3 regions of the Streptomyces sp. NPDC003032 genome follow, and region 2 is predicted to be linked to each of the others. Evidence: predicted binding sites of a transcription regulator. Region 2 holds the regulator's gene; each other region holds the start of a gene.
What was found. The regulator HrcA, encoded in region 2, represses chaperone genes, less so after heat shock. The targets are predictions, from matches to a motif close to TTNGCACTCNGNNNNNCNGAGTGCNAA.

Region 1 (4,187 bases), on a different contig from region 2:
GGTGCGAGGCGGGGGAGCCCGTGCCGAACCACAGCACGGCCTCCTTCACGTCCCCGCCGTCCGAGATCCACTCGGCCTCGGCCTCGGCGGGGACCGCCTCGTGCGGGATGCCGGGGGCGATCTTCAGCGCGGCGCGCGGGGCCTTGCGGGCCGCCTCGACCGCCCAGGACAGGGGCGGGGAGTAGGACTCGGGGTCGAAGATGCGGCCGCGCTTGGAGGAGCGCCGCGCCGGGTCCACGAAGACGGCGTCGTACGCCGATGTGTCGACGTCCGTGACATCGGCCTCCCGGACCTCGATCAGGTCGGCGAGGCCGAGCGCCTCCGCGTTGGCGCGGGCGACCGCGCAGGTCAGCGGGGAGCGGTCGACGGCGAGCACGGAGATTCCGGCCCGCGCGAGGGCGATCGCGTCGCCGCCGATGCCGCAGCAGAGGTCGGCGAGGGAGCGCACTCCCAGCGCCTTGAAGCTCTCGGCGCGGTGCGTGGCGACGGAGGCGCGGGTGGACTGCTCGACCCCGTTCGGCGTGAAGAACATCCGGGCCGCGTCCTCGGCGCCGAACTTCGCCGCGGCCCGGCGGCGCAGGTGCGCCTGGGCGAGGGCGGCCGAGACCAGCGGCGCCGGGTGATCGCGGCGCAGCCGGGTGGCCGCGGCCAGCTCCTGCGCGGGTTCGACGTCCCGCACCTCGTCGAGCAGGGCCCGGCCCTCGGCGGTGAGCAGGGCGGAGAAGGCGGCGAGGGCGTCGGGGGTGTCCGGGGCGCTCGGCGTGTTCGGGTCGTTCACCTGCCCCATTGTGGGCCAGTCGGTGGATGGTGCGCGGCCGGCGGCGGTGTCGGCCCCTGGGCAGGGGCGTGAGCTGGGAGGATCCGGCGCCATGCAACTAGTACGACAAAACGAGGAATCCACCGTAAGACGGAAGAATCGGACGCGTTTCGTGGCGGCGGCGCTGACCGTCACGGCGATCGCCCCGGGCTGCGCATACGAGGGCGTCCCCGCGGGTGGTCCCGGGGGCGGCCCCGACGCCGTGAAGCCGGTCCATGGCCAGCAGCGCCTCCAGGCCCCGCCCGCCCGCGCCCTCGACTCCTACGCCCAGCAGCTCGCCGCCGCCCGGGCCGCACGCGTCGCGGCCGCCAAGCGCTGGGGCCTCGCCAAGACGCCGCTGGCCGCGCCCGCCCCGCCCGCGGTCAAGCCGAAGATCAAGACCCGCAAGGGCTTCCAGGTCAAGGGCCATGCCAAGCTGCCGCCGGTCTTCACGACGATCCCGACCAAGCGGAAGGTCGTCTTCCTGACCATCGACGACGGCGCCGAGAAGGACCCGGCGCTGCTGAGAATGATGAGCGACCTGAAGATTCCGTACACGGCCTTCCTCAGCAACTACCTGGTCAAGGAGGACTACCGCTACTTCAGGAAGATGCGGGACCGCGGTGTCTCCCTGAACAACCACACCCTCAACCACCGCTATATGCCCGGACTCTCGTACGGGCGTCAGCTCCGCGAGATCTGCGGCATGCAGGACGTCATCGAGAAGCGCTACGGCAAGCGGCCCGAACTCTTCCGGCCGCCGTACGGCAACTACAACAAGAACACGCTGCGCGCCGCCAAGGCCTGCGGCATCAAGGCGGTGCCGCTGTGGGCCTCGGAGGCCTTCCCCGACCGCATGGAGTGGCGCGAGTGGGACCGCGACCTGCACCCCGGCGACATCATCCTCACCCACTTCCGGGGTCTCGAGGACTGGAAGGGCACCATGCCCGACATGGTCCGCCGCGTCATGAAGACGGTCACGGACAAGGGTTACGCGGTGGCCAGGCTGGAGGACTACCTGTGACCCGGCGGGCGCGAGCGCGCCGCCGCCTCCTCGCGGGGGCGCTCCTGTGCGGAGTACTCGCGCCCGCGCTGCTGACGTCCTGCGCGGAATCGGTCGACCCGATCGAACGGCTGGGCCGCAAAGCGGCGGAGAAACTGCCTCGCAAGGAAGAACCTGCCTGCGGGCAGGTGTTCCGCGGGGCGGACGCGGGGCAACGGGAAACAAGGTGGCCGCGCGCTGCCGAGACCTCTCCGAAGGAACCCCGGCCCCGGAAAAGTCGTTGCCCAGGCAAGGCCAGTGCCCCGTCCGCCCCGCCAAGGGGCACCCCCGCCCCGTAAAACCGACGCAGCCGATTGGCACTCCGCTTGACCGAGTGCTAATCGCCGTCCTAGTCTCGCTTCTGGCACTCCCCGTTGGAGAGTGCCAACAGCGACGGGCAGGTCCGGCACCCGCGACGACGGATCCACCTGGTCGCCACACCTAAGACTGTTAACCCCGTGAGATCTCCGAAGGGGGAGACCGGATCGTGACGACCACCAGCTCCAAGGTTGCCATCAAGCCGCTCGAGGACCGCATTGTGGTCCAGCCGCTCGACGCCGAGCAGACCACGGCCTCCGGCCTGGTCATTCCGGACACCGCCAAGGAGAAGCCCCAGGAGGGCGTCGTCCTGGCCGTGGGCCCGGGCCGCTTCGAGAACGGCGAGCGCCTGCCGCTTGACGTGAAGACCGGCGACATCGTGCTGTACAGCAAGTACGGCGGCACCGAGGTGAAGTACAACGGCGAGGAGTACCTCGTCCTCTCGGCTCGCGACGTGCTCGCGATCGTCGAGAAGTAACCACTTCACCAGCAGAATTGCTTTGAGCTGCGCCCCTGGTCACCCCGCTGATTGCCGGGCGGCGAGGGGCGCGGTTCGTTCACCCGAGTTTTCGAGAGGGCTGAATCGCTCCCATGGCGAAGATCCTGAAGTTCGACGAGGACGCCCGTCGCGCCCTTGAGCGCGGCGTCAACAAGCTTGCCGACACGGTCAAGGTGACGATCGGCCCCCGCGGCCGCAACGTCGTCATCGACAAGAAGTTCGGCGCCCCCACCATCACCAACGACGGTGTCACCATCGCCCGTGAGGTCGAGGTCGAGGACCCGTACGAGAACCTCGGCGCCCAGCTGGTGAAGGAGGTGGCGACCAAGACCAACGACATCGCTGGTGACGGCACCACCACCGCCACCGTGCTCGCCCAGGCCCTGGTCAAGGAGGGCCTGCGCAACGTCGCCGCCGGCGCCTCCCCGGCCGCCCTGAAGAAGGGCATCGACGCCGCCGTCGCGGCCGTCTCCGAGGAGCTCCTCGCCACCGCCCGTCCGATCGACGACAAGGCCGACATCGCGGCCGTCGCCGGTCTGTCGGCCCAGGACCCGCAGGTCGGCGAGCTCATCGCCGAGGCGATGGACAAGGTCGGCAAGGACGGTGTCATCACCGTCGAGGAGTCCAACACCTTCGGCCTGGAGCTCGACTTCACCGAGGGCATGGCCTTCGACAAGGGCTACCTGTCGCCGTACATGGTCTCCGACCAGGAGCGTATGGAGGCCGTCCTCGACGACCCGTACATCCTGATCCACCAGGGCAAGATCTCCTCCATCCAGGACCTCCTGCCGCTGCTCGAGAAGGTCATCCAGGCCAACTCCTCGAAGCCGCTCCTGATCATCGCCGAGGACGTCGAGGGCGAGGCCCTGTCGACCCTGGTCGTGAACAAGATCCGCGGCACCTTCAACGCCGTCGCGGTGAAGGCCCCCGGCTTTGGCGACCGCCGCAAGGCGATGCTCGGCGACATGGCCACCCTCACCGGTGCGACCGTCATCGCCGAAGAGGTCGGCCTCAAGATCGACCAGGTCGGTCTCGACGTGCTCGGCACCGCCCGCCGCGTCACCATCACCAAGGACGACACCACGATCGTCGACGGCGGCGGCAACAAGGCCGACGTCGAGGGCCGCGTCAACCAGATCAAGGCCGAGATCGACGCCACGGACTCCGACTGGGACCGCGAGAAGCTCCAGGAGCGCCTCGCGAAGCTGGCCGGCGGCGTGTGCGTGATCAAGGTCGGCGCCGCCACCGAGGTGGAGCTGAAGGAGAAGAAGCACCGTCTGGAGGACGCCATCTCCGCGACCCGCGCCGCGGTCGAGGAGGGCATCGTCTCCGGTGGTGGCTCCGCGCTCGTCCACGCCGTGAAGGTCCTGGAGGGCAACCTCGGCAAGACCGGCGACGAGGCCACCGGTGTGGCCGTCGTCCGCCGCGCCGCCGTCGAGCCGCTGCGCTGGATCGCCGAGAACGCCGGCCTGGAGGGTTACGTCATCACCTCCAAGGTCGCCGAGCTCGACAAGAACTTCGGCTTCAACGCC
Region 2 (4,187 bases):
GCTGGCTGCGGTACACCTCGACGGCGGCGGCGTCCGCGGTGTCGGGCTGCGGCATGAACAGATTGACGCCGAAGGGCCGCGAGGTCAGTCCCCGCACCTGCTTGATCTCCTGGTACATCCCGTCGGCGGTCTTGTACCCGGCGGCGAGAAAACCCAGACCACCGGCGTCCGAGACGGCCGCGGCCAACTGCGGACAGGAGGCACCGCCCGCCATGGGAGCCTGCACGATCGGATGGCGGCAGAGATCGGTCAGCGCGGAGGACATAACGGCATCGTGCCACGCCCTGCCCGACCAACCGAATCGCACCCTCGCACCCCACGGAGACTCGGGGAAGCCCCGTAAGGGGCGCGGGGAACTGCGCGAGCAACCCAAAACGACCCGCAGAGGGCAGACGGCGAAACGCCCCCGGCACGGGACAACCCGCCCCGGGGGCACCGGCACCGCCCAAGGCGCTACCGCCCGTTGAACGCGTCCTTGAGGCGAGAGAACAACCCCTGCTGCCCCGGCTGGAACTGCCCCGTGGGCCGCTCCTCCCCGCGCAGCGCCGAAAGCTCCCGCAGCACCCGCTCCTGCTCGGCGTCGAGCTTCGTCGGCGTCAGGACCTCCACGTGCACGATGAGGTCACCGCGCCCGCCGCCCCGCAGATGCGTGATGCCACGGCCGTGCAGCGGCACCGACTGACCGGACTGCGTGCCCGGCCGGATGTCGATCTCCTCCAGGCCGTCCAGCGTCTCCAGCGGCACCTTCGTGCCGAGGGCCGCCGCCGTCATCGGAATGGTGACGGTGCAGTGCAGATCGTCGCCGCGCCGCTGGAAGACGGCGTGCGGCAGCTCATGGATCTCCACATACAGGTCACCGGCGGGACCGCCACCGGGCCCGACCTCGCCTTCACCGGCGAGCTGGATCCTGGTGCCGTTGTCGACACCGGCGGGGATCTTCACGGTCAGCGTCCGGCGTGACCGGATCCGTCCGTCGCCCGCGCACTCGGGGCAGGGCGTCGGGACGACGGTCCCGAACCCCTGACACTGCGGGCACGGCCGCGAGGTCATGACCTGGCCGAGGAAGGACCGCGTGACCTGCGACACCTCACCGCGACCGCGGCACATGTCACACGTCTGGGCGGAGGTCCCCGGCGCGGCACCCTCACCGCTACAGGTCGTACACACCACGGCGGTGTCGACCTGGATGTCCTTGGTGGTCCCGAAGGCGGCCTCGTCGAGGTCGATCTCCAGCCGGATCATGGCGTCCTGGCCGCGGCGCGTGCGCGACCGGGGGCCGCGCTGCGACGCCGTTCCGAAGAACGCGTCCATGATGTCGGAGAAGTTGCCGAAGCCACCGGCGCCGAAGCCGCCCGCGCCCCCGGCGCCGCCCGCCTGGGACAGCGGGTCGCCGCCGAGGTCGTAGACCTGCTTCTTCTGCGGGTCCGACAACACCTCGTAGGCGGCGTTGATCTCCTTGAAGCGCTCCTGAGTCTTCGGATCCGGATTCACGTCCGGGTGAAGCTCACGGGCCAGCCTGCGGAAGGCCTTCTTGATCTCGTCCTGGGAAGCGTCGCGGCGCACGCCGAGTACGGCGTAGTAGTCCGTGGCCACTTACGACTCCGCCAGGATCTGTCCGACGTAACGTGCCACTGCGCGTACTGCTCCCATCGTTCCCGGATAGTCCATGCGGGTCGGTCCGACCACGCCTAGTTTCGCGACTGCCTCGCTGCCCGAACCGTAGCCGACCGAGACCACGGAAGTGGAGCTGAGGCCCTCATGGGCGTTCTCATGACCGATCCGTACGGCCATGCCCGAATCCTGCACCTCGCCGAGCAACTTGAGGAGCACGACCTGCTCCTCAAGGGCTTCCAGCACGGGGCGGATCGTGAGGGGAAAGTCATGTCCGAAGCGGGTGAGATTGGCGGTACCGCCAATCATCAGCCGCTCCTCGGTCTCCTCGACAAGTGTTTCGAGGAGGGTGGAGAGGACCGTCGCGACAGTGCCGCGGTCCTCGGCCTCGAAGGCCTCGGTCAGGTCCTGCACCAGCTGCGGCACGTCCGCGAAGCGGCGGCCCGCGACCCTGCTGTTGAGCCGCGCCCGCAGATCGGCGAGCGACGTCTCCCCGAAGGGCGCCGGACAGTCGATCATGCGCTGCTCGACCCGGCCGGTGTCGGTGATCAGTACGAGCATCAAGCGCGCCGGAGCAAGGGACAGCAACTCCACATGACGCACGGTCGAACGCGTCAGCGAGGGGTACTGCACGACGGCGACCTGCCGGGTCAGCTGCGCGAGCAGCCGCACCGTACGCCCCACCACGTCGTCGAGGTCGACGGCGCCGTCGAGGAAATTCTGGATGGCGCGGCGCTCGGGGGCGGTCATCGGCTTGACGCCCGCGAGCTTGTCGACGAACAGCCGGTAACCCTTGTCCGTCGGGATGCGCCCCGCGCTGGTGTGAGGCTGGGCGATGAACCCTTCCTCCTCCAGCGCCGCCATGTCGTTGCGCACCGTGGCCGGGGAGACGCCGAGGCTGTGCCGCTCCGTGAGCGCCTTGGAGCCGACGGGCTCCTCCGTCCCGACATAGTCGTGGACGATGGCGCGCAGCACTTCGAGCCTGCGTTCACTGAGCATCGCGCACACCTCCAGCCGTCATCCGTCGCGGTGAGTCCCCTGCCTGGCACTCAACGTGGGTGAGTGCCAGGCTGTCAAAAAGTCAGTGTACGGCCGTGAGGTACGGGCCCGGCAAGGCCGGACCCCTCTCGGTCTGCTCTCGGTCTGCTCTCGGCCCGCTCCCGGTCTGCCGAGGGGTATCGCAGCGGCTAGCGTCACCGTATGGATGTGGAGCCGACATGGGAAGCGGCCGGCTGGGAGCGACTCGCGCCGCGTGTGGGGCGGTGCCGCCTGCCGGTGTGGGACTGCACCGCGGGGCTCGTCGTCGGGGACGACGCGGCCCTGATGATCGAGGCCGGGTCGGGCCTGGCGGAGGGCGCGGCGCTGCGGACGCGGGCCAGAGACCTTCTCGGCGGGAGCCGCCGCGTGACGCATCTCGCTCTGACGCATCCGCACTTCGACCACGTCCTGGGGGCGGCGGCCTTCGCGGGCGTGGAGGTGTACGGCGCGGTCGGCATCGACACGGTCTTCGCCAAGGGCGGCGACGAGCTGCGCGCGGACGCGGTGCGGCACGGGGCGGACCCGGAGGCCGCCGCGGAAGCGGCCGACCTGCTGGTGCGCCCGCACCACCTGGTGTGCGGGGAGTGGACGCTGGACCTCGGCGGCGGCGTCCAAGTGCTCCTCGCGAACGTCGGCCCCGGCCACTCGGGCCACGACATGGCGGTCCTGGTGCCCGCCGCCGCCGGTGACGGGCGGGAGATCGTCTTCTGCGGCGACCTGGTCGAGGAGTCGGGCGAACCACAGGCCGGCCCGGACGCCGTGCCCGGGCGGTGGCCGGCGGCGCTCGACCGGCTCCTCGACCTCGGCGGCGAGGACGCGCTGTACGTCCCGGGGCATGGCGCGGTGGTCGATGCGGCATTTGTCCGTACGCAGCGGGCCACGTTGGCGGCCCGTTTCGGCGTGTCGTGACGGACGTCCCGCGTCTTCTTCCTATCGTTGGCAGGATGCGCCAGTACTCCGCCGATCTCACCCCGCCCTGGAAGAAGCCGAAGCCCGTACCGGAGGTGGCGGCCGACGCCGGCCTCGTGGTCGAGGAGCTGGGCACCGGTTTCTGCGGGGCGGTGATCCGCTGCGAGAAGACGGCGCAGGGCCCGACGGTGACGCTGGAGGACCGCTTCGGGAAGCAGCGCGTCTTTCCTATGGAGCCGCGGGGATTCCTCCTGGAAGGCAGGACGGTCACTCTCGTCCGCCCGGTCGCCGACTCGGCTCCTCCTGTACGTCCTTCCCGTACCGCATCCGGCTCGGTGGCCGTCCCCGGAGCGCGGGCCAGGGTCGCCCGCGCGGGACGCATCTACGTCGAGGGACGCCACGACGCGGAACTGGTCGAGCGGGTCTGGGGCGACGACCTGCGCATCGAAGGCGTCGTCGTCGAGTACCTGGAGGGCATCGACGACCTGCCCGCGATCGTCGCGGAGTTCTCCCCCGGCCCCGACGCGCGGCTCGGCGTCCTGGTGGACCACCTCGTCCCCGGCTCCAAGGAGTCCCGCATCGCGGCGCAGGTCACCGGCGCGCACGCCCTGGTGGTCGGCCACCCCTAC
Region 3 (4,187 bases), on a different contig from region 2:
CGCCCGGGAACTCGGCGTCGAGCAGGGCAAGTTGTTCGTCAAGGACGACTCCGGCAACCCCACGCACTCCTTCAAGGACCGCGTCGTCGCGCAGGCCCTGGAGGCGGCGAGGGCCTTCGGCTTCACCACGCTCTCCTGCTCCTCCACCGGCAACCTCGCGGGCGCCGTCGGCGCCGCCGCCGCCCGCGCCGGCTTCCGCTCCTGCGTGTTCATCCCGCACGACCTGGAGCAGGGCAAGGTCGTCATGGCCGCGGTCTACGGCGGTGAGCTAGTCGGCATCGAGGGCAACTACGACGACGTGAACCGCTTCTGCTCCGAGCTGATCGGCGACCCGCTGGGCGAGGGCTGGGGCTTCGTCAACGTCAACCTCCGGCCGTACTACGGCGAGGGTTCCAAGACCCTCGCGTACGAGATCTGCGAGCAGCTGGGGTGGGAGCTGCCCGACCAGCTGGTCATCCCGATCGCCTCCGGCTCGCAGCTCACGAAGATCGACAAGGGGCTCAAGGAGCTGATCGCGCTCGGCCTCGTGGCGGACAAGCCGTACAAGATCTTCGGTGCGCAGGCCGAGGGATGCTCTCCGGTGTCGGCCGCGTTCAAGGCGGGCCACGACGTCGTGCGCCCCCAGAAGCCGAACACCATCGCCAAGTCCCTCGCCATCGGCAACCCCGCCGACGGCCCGTACGTCCTGGACATCGCGCGCCGCACGGGCGGCGCCGTGGAGGACGTGAACGACGAGCAGGTCGTCGACGCGATCAAGCTCCTCGCGCGGACCGAGGGCATCTTCGCGGAGACCGCCGGGGGTGTGACCGTGGGCGTCACGAAGAAGCTGGTCGAGGCGGGGCTCATCGATCCCTCGCTGACCACGGTCGTGCTGAACACGGGGGACGGCCTGAAGACGCTGGACGCCGTCGCTGAGACGTCGCAGGCCACTGCCACGATCCGGCCCAGTGTCGAGGCGTTCCGCGCCGCGGGGCTTGCCGGTTAGCCGCCGTAGGGCCTGAGCTTTCCTTCCGACCTGAACTACCGAGGTGAACCCATGAGCGTGAACGTCCGGATTCCCACCATCCTTCGCACCTACACCGGCGGCAAGGCCGAAGTGGCCGCCGAGGGGGCGACCCTGGGCGAGATCATCGCCGACCTGGAGAAGAACCACACCGGCATCGCGGCCCGCGTCCTGGACGACCAGGGCAAGCTGCGCCGCTTCGTCAACGTGTACGTGAACGACGACGACGTCCGCTTCGAAAAGGGCCTGGAGACGGCCACCCCGGACGGCGCGGGCGTCTCGATCATTCCGGCGGTCGCCGGCGGATGATCCGTTTCCGCAGGTTCCCTGCATAACCCCGATCGCCCCCTCCGGGAGAGAAACGGAGGGGGCAATTCTGCATGGTTGAGCGCGGTACAGTTGGGAAAGACGCTTCGCTGTTTGTGCCGAGTGCATATACGAAGTCGGCCCCGAGTCGACAAGAAGCAGCCAAAGCGAGCCGCCCCTTTGAGCACTACGTGGCATTTGCCCGGCCCGACTTGCCCTGGATTCCGGCGAATTCTCCGCATATTACCGATCAGGCGTGCCCAGAATTCTCGTCCGATTGACCTGTTGCAGAGGGCAGTTGGACAGATACATTCAGCGGCGGTCGACGCGTTCCGGCGCACACCCCCATCCATTGGGGGGTGAGGTCTGACCCGGGTCCGCGAAGTGCGGTCCTGTGCAAGGGCCAGTAATAGGGGAGTTAGGCATGGCTCAGGGCACCGTCAAGTGGTTCAACGCGGAGAAGGGGTACGGCTTCATCGCGGTCGACGGTGGTGCGGATGTTTTCGTCCACTACAGCGCGATCCAGATGGACGGTTACCGCACCCTTGAAGAAGGTCAGCGAGTCGAGTTCGAGATCTCGCAGGGCCAGAAGGGTCCGCAGGCGGACATGGTCAAGCTCGCCGTCTAGCTCGGCGCGATCGACCACCGAAGCAAGCATCGTGAGGGGCTCGTATCCCATCGGGGTACGGGCCCCTCGTGTGCGTCCGCGCTCCCCGCGCGGCTCCCCCGCGCGGGGCGGATCTGGCGTGAGCACCTTGCACTCGTGGGGGTCGAGTGCTAATCATTGGGCTTAGCACTCTCCCAGTGAGAGTGACAGAACTTGGATCGGGTCGGTGAGGTCCGCAGGCCGCGTGGGGCAAGGAACCACACGGCATGCAGTCCGTCCGTCGCGGGCACCAGCACGGTCCGTTTGCGTTTCCACCCCGTCCGGGAGGACCACTTCACATGGCCAAGATCATCGCGTTCGACGAGGAGGCACGGCGCGGCCTCGAGCGCGGCATGAACCAGCTCGCCGACGCCGTCAAGGTGACCCTGGGCCCCAAGGGTCGCAACGTCGTCCTCGAGAAGAAGTGGGGCGCCCCCACGATCACCAACGATGGTGTGTCCATCGCCAAGGAGATCGAGCTCGAGGACCCGTACGAGAAGATCGGCGCCGAGCTGGTCAAGGAGGTCGCGAAGAAGACGGACGACGTCGCCGGTGACGGCACGACGACCGCGACCGTCCTGGCCCAGGCCCTGGTGCGCGAGGGTCTGCGCAACGTGGCCGCCGGTGCCAACCCGATGGCCCTCAAGCGCGGCATCGAGAAGGCCGTCGAGGCCGTCTCGGGCGCTCTGCTGGAGCAGGCGAAGGATGTCGAGACCAAGGAGCAGATCGCTTCCACGGCCTCCATCTCCGCCGCCGACACCCAGATCGGCGAGCTCATCGCCGAGGCGATGGACAAGGTCGGCAAGGAAGGCGTCATCACCGTCGAGGAGTCGCAGACCTTCGGGCTCGAGCTTGAGCTCACCGAGGGCATGCGCTTCGACAAGGGCTACATCTCGGCGTACTTCGCCACCGACATGGAGCGTATGGAGGCGTCGCTCGACGACCCGTACATCCTGATCGTCAACTCCAAGATCTCCAACGTGAAGGACCTCCTCCCGCTCCTGGAGAAGGTCATGCAGTCGGGCAAGCCGCTGCTGATCATCGCGGAGGACGTCGAGGGCGAGGCGCTGTCCACGCTCGTCGTCAACAAGATCCGTGGCACCTTCAAGTCCGTCGCCGTCAAGGCCCCGGGCTTCGGTGACCGCCGCAAGGCCATGCTCGGCGACATCGCCATCCTCACCGGTGGCACCGTCATCTCCGAGGAGGTCGGCCTCAAGCTGGAGAACGCCGGTCTCGACCTGCTCGGCCGCGCCCGCAAGGTCGTCATCACCAAGGACGAGACCACGATCGTCGACGGCTCCGGTGAGAGCGACCAGGTCCAGGGTCGCGTCAACCAGATCCGCGCCGAGATCGAGAACAGCGACTCGGACTACGACCGCGAGAAGCTCCAGGAGCGCCTGGCGAAGCTCGCGGGCGGCGTGGCCGTCATCAAGGCCGGTGCCGCGACCGAGGTCGAGCTCAAGGAGCGCAAGCACCGCATCGAGGACGCCGTTCGCAACGCGAAGGCGGCCGTCGAGGAGGGCATCGTCGCCGGTGGCGGCGTGGCCCTCATCCAGGCCTCCGCCGTCTTCGAGAAGCTTGAGCTCGAGGGTGACGAGGCCACCGGTGCCGCCGCTGTGAAGCTGGCCCTTGAGGCCCCGCTGAAGCAGATCGCGGTCAACGCCGGCCTTGAGGGTGGCGTCATCGTCGAGAAGGTCCGCAACCTGCCCATCGGCCACGGCCTGAACGCCGCGACCGGTGAGTACGTCGACATGATCGCCGAGGGCATCCTCGACCCGGCGAAGGTCACGCGCTCTGCCCTGCAGAACGCCGCGTCCATCGCCGCGCTGTTCCTCACCACCGAGGCCGTCATCGCCGACAAGCCGGAGAAGGCGGGCGCTGCCCCGGCCGGCGGCGGCATGCCGGGCGGTGACATGGACTTCTGATCGACCTCTGGTTGATCGACGTCCCGTACGTTCCGAGGGCGGCACTCCTTCTCACGAAGGGGTGCCGCCCTCGGGCGTTTCCGAATGACGGATTACGGATTACGGGCTACGGGCTACGGCAGCCGGTCCATGATCCAGGTGCAGAGTTCCTCGGTGACCAGGGTGTGGCCCTCGTTCTCGGAGGCGCAGCGGAACTCGTCGAGTTCGCTCAGCTCCTCGTCGGCGGCCGTGACCGGCTCGTACAGCTTCTCGTGGGTGTCGATGTCGCGCAGGGCGATGGCGCTGACCGTCGGCACGAAGCAGTGCG

Region 1: the regulator HrcA is predicted to act here: its motif matches at 2,153-2,179, upstream of groES (co-chaperone GroES).
Region 3: the regulator HrcA is predicted to act here: its motif matches at 2,100-2,126, upstream of groL (chaperonin GroEL).

What each region holds. Positions count from the first base shown of each region.
Region 1 covers NZ_JBSFTT010000001.1:271,906-276,092, reverse strand. Annotated here, with positions in the region: gene ACWDZ7_RS01335 (class I SAM-dependent methyltransferase) at 1-787, opposite strand, end outside; gene ACWDZ7_RS01330 (polysaccharide deacetylase family protein) at 870-1,820, shown strand; gene groES (co-chaperone GroES) at 2,326-2,634, shown strand; gene groL (chaperonin GroEL) at 2,748-4,187, shown strand, end outside.
Region 2 covers NZ_JBSFTT010000004.1:108,978-113,164, forward strand. Annotated here, with positions in the region: gene ACWDZ7_RS07200 (nitronate monooxygenase) at 1-265, opposite strand, end outside; gene dnaJ (molecular chaperone DnaJ) at 454-1,593, opposite strand; gene hrcA (heat-inducible transcriptional repressor HrcA) at 1,594-2,610, opposite strand; gene ACWDZ7_RS07215 (MBL fold metallo-hydrolase) at 2,818-3,558, shown strand; gene ACWDZ7_RS07220 (DUF3097 domain-containing protein) at 3,594-4,187, shown strand, end outside.
Region 3 covers NZ_JBSFTT010000022.1:5,780-9,966, reverse strand. Annotated here, with positions in the region: gene thrC (threonine synthase) at 1-985, shown strand, start outside; gene ACWDZ7_RS27340 (MoaD/ThiS family protein) at 1,037-1,312, shown strand; gene ACWDZ7_RS27335 (cold-shock protein) at 1,734-1,937, shown strand; gene groL (chaperonin GroEL) at 2,255-3,880, shown strand; gene ACWDZ7_RS27325 (esterase/lipase family protein) at 3,994-4,187, opposite strand, start outside.